Methylobacterium mesophilicum SR1.6/6: one gene and its partner. The protein of the gene in region 2 interacts with the protein of the main gene of each other region in a pairwise test. Links are inferred from orthologs where the notes say so. Each region holds a gene or a part of one and is shown on either strand. Other genes may lie near its edges.

Region 1 (3,095 bases), 1.4 Mb from region 2 along the record:
CCCGCGTCAAGGCGCGGGGCCCGGCTGCGTCAGGCTGCCTCTTCGCGCTTGCCGAGGCGCTTGTCGAGGTACGTGTCCACCGTCTGGGTCAGTTCCTCGACCTTGCCGTCGAAGAAGTGGTTCGCCCCCTCGACCATCTGATGCTCGATGATGACGCCCTTCTGCGTCTTCACCTTCTCGATCACCGGCATGACCTCGCGGGCGGGCGCGACTCGGTCCTCGGAGCCGTGCACGAACAGGCCGGAGGAGGGGCACGGGGCCAGGAAGGTGAAGTCGTAGCGATTCGCCATGGCGGCGATGGAGATGAAGCCCTCGATCTCGGGACGGCGCATCAGGAGCTGCATGCCGATCCACGAACCGAAGGAGACGCCCGCGATCCAGCAGGACTTCGCCTCCGGATTGACCGACTGCACCCAGTCGAGCGCCGCGGCGGCGTCGGACAACTCGCCCGAGCCGTGGTCGAACGACCCCTGGCTGCGCCCGACCCCGCGGAAATTGAAGCGCAGGGCTGCAAAGCCGCGATTGGCGAAGGTGTAAAAAAGATTGTACACGATTTGATTGTTCATCGTGCCCCCGAATTGCGGGTGGGGGTGCAGGATGATGGCGATCGGCGCGCCGCGCTTCTTGGGGGCTTGGTAACGGCCTTCCAGGCGGCCGGCCGGGCCGGTGAAGATGACTTCGGGCATCGCTCGTCTCTCACTCCGGAGTTCGTCCGCCGGACGATCGATACGGCGGCGCAGCAGCCTTGACTCGTCGCGCCCGCACCATAAAAGCACTCTTAGAACAGTTCTAGGCGATTAGAACTGTTCTAAAGAAGGCGGCCGATACGTCTCGTTGGCTGCCGCGCCGGCCGCGCCCGGTCGGCGGGATCTCATTCTCTCGGCGCGCCTTAGCACGGCGAGCCGGTGCGCGGGCAAGGAATTGTGACGCGCCGCAGCAAAGGGCTTAACGGAACGCGGATGAGCCGGGCACGCGCCTACCTCGACTACAATGCGACTGCGCCGGTCCGGCCGGCTGTCGCCGAGGCAGTGGCGCGCGCCCTGATGCTCCCCGGCAATCCGTCCTCGATCCATCAGGAGGGTCGCGCCGCCCGGGCCGCGCTGGAGGCCGCCCGCAGCGACGTCGCGGCCCTCGTCACCGCGCGGCCGGAGCAGGTGGTCTTCACCAGCGGCGGGACCGAGGCGGCGAACGCGGCCCTGTCCGGGGCCTTGCGCCGCCGCGGCGTGCCGGTTCCGACGCGGCTGCTTCACGCGGCGACGGAGCACCCGTGCGTCGCGTCCGGCCACCGGTTCCCCGAAGCGGCCGTCGAGGAAGTGCCGGTCACCGCCGACGGTGTGATCGACCTCGGCGCCCTGGAGGCGCGTCTTGCCGCCCTGGCCCACGAGACCCTGCTTGTCTCCGTGCACGCCGCCAACAACGAGACCGGCGCGGTCCAGCCGCTGGCGCAGATCGGGGCCTTGGCGCGGTCGCACGGGCGGACGCTCGTCCACAGCGATGCGGTCCAGGCAGCCGGCAAGATCCCCCTCGACATGGCTGCGCTCGGCCTCGACGCGCTCACCCTGTCGGGCCACAAGTTCGCGGCGCCGAAGGGCGTCGGCGCACTGGTGCTCGCGGAGGGCGTCGCGCTGGAGAGCGCCTTCCTGCGCGGCGGCGGCCAGGAGCGCCGGCAGCGCTGCGGCACGGAGTGCCTGCCGGCGATCGTCGGGATGGGCGAGGCCGCGCGGATCGCCCGCGAGGCCCTCGGGCAGGAGGCCGCGCGCCTGTCGGACCTGCGCGACCGGATCGAGGCCGGCGTGCGGGCGCTCGCGCCCGACGCGGTGGTGTTCGCCGCCGGGGCGCCGCGCCTGCCCAACACCCTGAGCTTCTCGGTCCCGGGCCTCGACGCGCCCGCGGCCCTGATCGCCCTCGACCTCGCCGGCGTGGCGGTGTCGTCGGGCTCGGCCTGCTCGTCGGGCAAGGTCGCGCGCTCGGCGACGCTGGCCGCCATGGGCGTGGATGCGGATCTCGCCGGGGGGGCGCTGCGCGTCAGCCTCGGCTGGAACACGGTGGACGAGGAGGTGGCATGCTTCCTCGACGCCTTCGAACGGGCCTTGCAGCCCCTATATAGACGGCGAGGACAGGCGGCCTGAGCGCCGCAGCCCCCGCTTTCCGACAGACGCTTCCCGGTCCTTGACGCCGGAGATGCCTAGGAGACGCTGATGCCTGCTGTGCAGGAAACCATCGACCGGGTCCGCTCGATCGACCTCGACCAGTACAAGTACGGGTTCGAGACGACGATCGAGATGGAGAAGTCCGAGAAGGGCATCTCCGAGGACGTCGTCCGCTTCATCTCCGCCAAGAAGAACGAGCCCGCGTGGCTTCTGGAGTGGCGCCTCGACGCCTACCGGCGCTGGCTGACCATGAAGGAGCCGGAATGGGCCCGCGTCTCCTACGACAAGGTCGACTACAACGACATCTACTACTACGCCGCCCCGAAGCGGCAGGGGCCGGAATCGCTCGACGAGATCGATCCCGAGATCCTGAAGACCTACGAGAAGCTCGGCATCCCGCTGCGTGAGGTCGAGGTGCTGGAGGGCATCGCGCCGGAGCGCCGCGTCGCGGTCGACGCGGTGTTCGACTCGGTCTCGGTGGCCACGACCTTCAAGAAGGAGCTGGAGAAGGCCGGCGTGATCTTCATGCCGATCTCCGAGGCCGTGCGCGAGCATCCCGAGCTGGTGCAGAAGTACCTCGGCTCGGTCGTGCCGGTGACCGACAACTTCTTCGCGACGCTGAACTCGGCCGTCTTCTCCGACGGGTCGTTCGTCTACATCCCGCCGGGCGTGCGCTGCCCGATGGAGCTGTCCACCTATTTCCGCATCAACGAGCGCGACACCGGCCAGTTCGAGCGCACGTTGATCATCGCCGACAAGGGCTCCTACGTCTCGTACCTGGAGGGCTGCACCGCCCCGAAGCGCGACGACAACCAGCTCCACGCCGCGGTGGTCGAGCTGGTCGCCCTGGACGATGCCGAGATCAAGTACTCGACGGTCCAGAATTGGTACCCGGGCGACAACGACGGCAAGGGCGGCATCTACAACTTCGTCACGAAGCGCGGC
Region 2 (3,142 bases):
GCTCCGCGGAGGCGAGCGCGACCGTCGAGCTGTTCGGCCTGCGGTTCCAGACCGCAGACGCCGCCACGGTGGTAGCCGCGGTGGCGGCCGGGTCCGGCGACGGACCCCGCATGATCGTGACGGCCAACGTCGATCACATCGTCCAGCTCGGCGAGAACGCCGATTTCCGCGGCGCCTATGCCCGTGCGGCAGCGCGCACCCTCGACGGGATGCCCCTGGTCTGGTTGGCCCGCCGGGCGTCCCACCGGCCGGTCCATCGGGTGACCGGCCACGATCTCCTGGCCTGCATCCTCGCCGACCCGCCCGACTTCGCGGGACGGATCTTCTTCGTCGCCTCCCGGCAGGATGCGGCGGACGCCTTGAGCGTCCGCCTCCAGGCCGGCGGGCTGCCGGCCGGGTCGGTGACCAGCGTGGTGCCGCCCTTCGGGTTCGAGGCCGATCCGGATTACAGCCACGCCTTGATCGAGCGGATCCGCGCGCACAACACAACGCTGCTGGTCATGGCGGTCGGCGCTCCCAAGTCCGAGATCTGGGTCGACCGGCATCGGGCCCACCTCGGCGATCCGGTGGTGTTCTGCGTCGGCGACGCACTGAACGTGGCAGCGGGATGCATGTCCCGCGCACCGGGCGTGCTGCAGCGGCTCGGGCTCGAATGGGTCTTCCGCTTCCTGCAGGCGCCGCGCCGGCTGTTCCGCCGCTACTTCATCAAGTCCTGGCGGTTCGTCGGCATCGTGGCCCGTGATCGCGTGGCGCGCTGGGGCGGGTAGCCTCAGCCCCTGTCGGCGAATAGGTCGGGCCGCCGCAACTGCAGCGCGAACAGCAAGGTCAGCGACTTCATGTCGGTGAGCGCGCCCCGTCGGCTCATGGCGGCGAGTTCCGGCAGCGGGATCTCGTGCACGGCGACGGCCTCGCCCTCCGCCGCCAAGCCGCCGCCCATACCAGTGCGGTCGGCCGCGCCGTACGCGGCAAGGAACAGGTCCATCCGCTCGGTGGAGATGCCCGGCATCGACCAGGCGCTGACGACGAATTCGAGCCGGGTCAGGCGCAGGCCCGTCTCTTCCATCGCCTCGCGCCGCGCCTCGTCCTCGGGCGCGCCCTCATCCAGAAGCCCTGCCGGGACCTCGACATGGCTCGGCGGCCCGCCCGCATAGAGGACCGGCGCGCGGAACTGCGAGACGAGGGTGGCAACGCGCCGGTCCGGATCGTAGGGGAGCACCGCCACCGCACGGCCATGATCCTCGATCTCCCGCGACATGCGGGTGCCGTCATTCTGCATCACCTCGGCCACGAGATAGCGCGCCCAGCCTTCGTGCACGAGGCGCACGCCCCCGATCCGTGGTGCCATGCCGTTCCCACCTCACCTTCGCGAGCCTCCGGGATCGTTCAGGAATGCGGCGGCTTCGCGGAGGCGGTGATGCGGAAGCGCAGGCGATCGCCGGACCGCTCCGCCCCGTCGAGCCGGGCGCCCTCCTCGCGCACGAGGTTCGGGATGTCGATCATCGCCATCGGATCCGTGCAGGTGACCACGAGGGTCCGGCCGGCCGGAAGGCGCCGCAGGGCCTTGCGGGCGCGCAGGACGGGGAGAGGACATTTGAGGCCGCTGAGGTCGAGATCGACGCTGTCAGGATCGTCGGCCACCAGAACCTCTCGCGCGCCGGTCCGAGAGCCCCGGCCGCCTTCGACGCGGGCTCGGCGGTGGCCAGCTCACCACACGGAATAGCCGAAGGCCGGGCCATAATACCAATCGGGTGCCGACCAGATGTAGCGCGGGCCATTATAGCCGTACTCGAAGCCCGGTCGCACGACCGGCGCATAGGCGTATCCGTACCCGAACGGCACCGGGTACTGGTACTCGCCATAATAGCTGTAACGCGGCCGTCCCGGGACGAACCCGACCGCACCCCGCCCCTGATGCAGCGGTGCGCCGACGGACCCGCGCGCCGAAGGACCGTAGTACGGCGGATCGGCGGCCAAAGGGGTCTCAGTGTTCAGGACGAGGCCTGTCAGGCCGGCCAGGATGGCGGCGGGGATGCGGGCCATGGGTCGTGTCTTCCGGACGTGCAAGCGATTCGGAACGTTCCAATAGCATGCGGCGTAGGAGATTCGCTGCCGGGACGGCAAACCGATCAGGCGTCGGTCAGAACACGCATTCCGAGAAGGCGGCGCGGACGCAGGAGCCCCAGCGGCCCTCGTAGTCGGCGAGCAGATCCTCGGCCCGCGTCCGTCCGGCGGCGACGATCGCTTCGAGGGACTGGAGGTAGACCGTCTCGTCGCGCCCCTCGGCATCGCGGCGCCCGCGCGCCCGCAGGCCCGACCGCGCGATGGCCAGGGCCTCGGCGGCGACGGCGCCGAGGGTCGTGTTCGCCACCGGAGTCGCGAGCCCGAGCCGCGGGGCGGTCGCCCGCGCGGCCTCGCGGTTCGCCGGGCTCCAGCCCTTCACCAGGTCGAGGGCGGCATCGAGGGCCGATTCGTCGTAGAGCAGCCCGGTCCAGAAGGCAGCCTGAGCGGCGATCATGCCGGGATCGCCGACATCCGAGCCACGCATCTCCAGGAAGCGCTTCAGGCGCACCTCCGGGAAGGCCGTGGAGGCGTGATTGGCCCAGTCAGACACGGTCGCGTACTCGCCCGGGAGCTGCGGTAGCTTGCCGGCCATGAGGTCGCGGAATGAGGCGCCCGAGACGTCGTGATAGGTGTCGCCGCGCTTCACGAAGTACATTGGCATGTCGAGCAGCCAGTCGACATAGGCCTCGTAGCCGAACCCGGCCTCGAACGCGAAGGGCAGCATCCCGGTGCGGTCGCCGTCGGTGTCGCGCCAGATCTCGGAGCGGCGCGACAGGAACCCGTTAGGCCGGCCGTCGGTGAAGGGTGAGTTGGCGAAGAGCGCGGTCGCCACCGGCTGCAGCGCCAGCGACGCGCGCATCTTGCGGACCATGTCGGCCTCGGAGGCGAAGTCGAGGTTCACCTGCACGGTGGCGGTCCGGAGCATCATGTCGAGGCCGAGCGATCCGACCTTCGGCATGTAGCCCGCCATGATCCGGTAGCGGCTCTTGGGCATCACCGGCGTCTCGTCACGGCGCCATCGCGGGCTCATGCCCAGCGTCAGGAATCCGATCCCCAGGGAGTCGGCCACCCGCTTCGTTGC

What was found.
Region 1: the proteins of MMSR116_RS12575 (region 2) and MMSR116_RS19150 interact in binary tests that used the Escherichia coli proteins (3 or more experiments, as listed by UniProt). The link is inferred for Methylobacterium mesophilicum SR1.6/6 from one-to-one orthologs.

The regions. Positions count from the first base shown.
Region 1 is NZ_CP043538.1:3,992,935-3,996,029, forward strand. Bases 263-3,044 are described here. They hold MMSR116_RS19150 (cysteine desulfurase family protein), read left to right. Parts: upstream 263-959; coding sequence 960-2,129; downstream 2,130-3,044. Other genes in these bases: MMSR116_RS19145 (alpha/beta hydrolase), read right to left, coding at 263-686; sufB (Fe-S cluster assembly protein SufB), read left to right, coding at 2,199-3,044. In the rest of the region: more of MMSR116_RS19145, read right to left, coding at 30-262; more of sufB, read left to right, coding at 3,045-3,095. UniProt on the Escherichia coli protein: Master enzyme that delivers sulfur to a number of partners involved in Fe-S cluster assembly, tRNA modification or cofactor biosynthesis. Catalyzes the removal of elemental sulfur from cysteine to produce alanine.
Region 2 is NZ_CP043538.1:2,638,833-2,641,974, forward strand. What follows is about bases 12-2,840. They hold MMSR116_RS12575 (sulfurtransferase TusA family protein), read right to left. Parts: upstream 1,639-2,840; coding sequence 1,384-1,638; downstream 12-1,383. Other genes in these bases: MMSR116_RS12565 (WecB/TagA/CpsF family glycosyltransferase), read left to right, coding at 12-767; MMSR116_RS12570 (NUDIX domain-containing protein), read right to left, coding at 770-1,345; MMSR116_RS12580 (hypothetical protein), read right to left, coding at 1,705-2,040; MMSR116_RS12585 (glutamate--cysteine ligase), read right to left, coding at 2,138-2,840. Also shown: more of MMSR116_RS12565, read left to right, coding at 1-11; more of MMSR116_RS12585, read right to left, coding at 2,841-3,142. UniProt on the Escherichia coli protein: Sulfur carrier protein involved in sulfur trafficking in the cell. Part of a sulfur-relay system required for 2-thiolation during synthesis of 2-thiouridine of the modified wobble base 5-methylaminomethyl-2-thiouridine (mnm(5)s(2)U) in tRNA.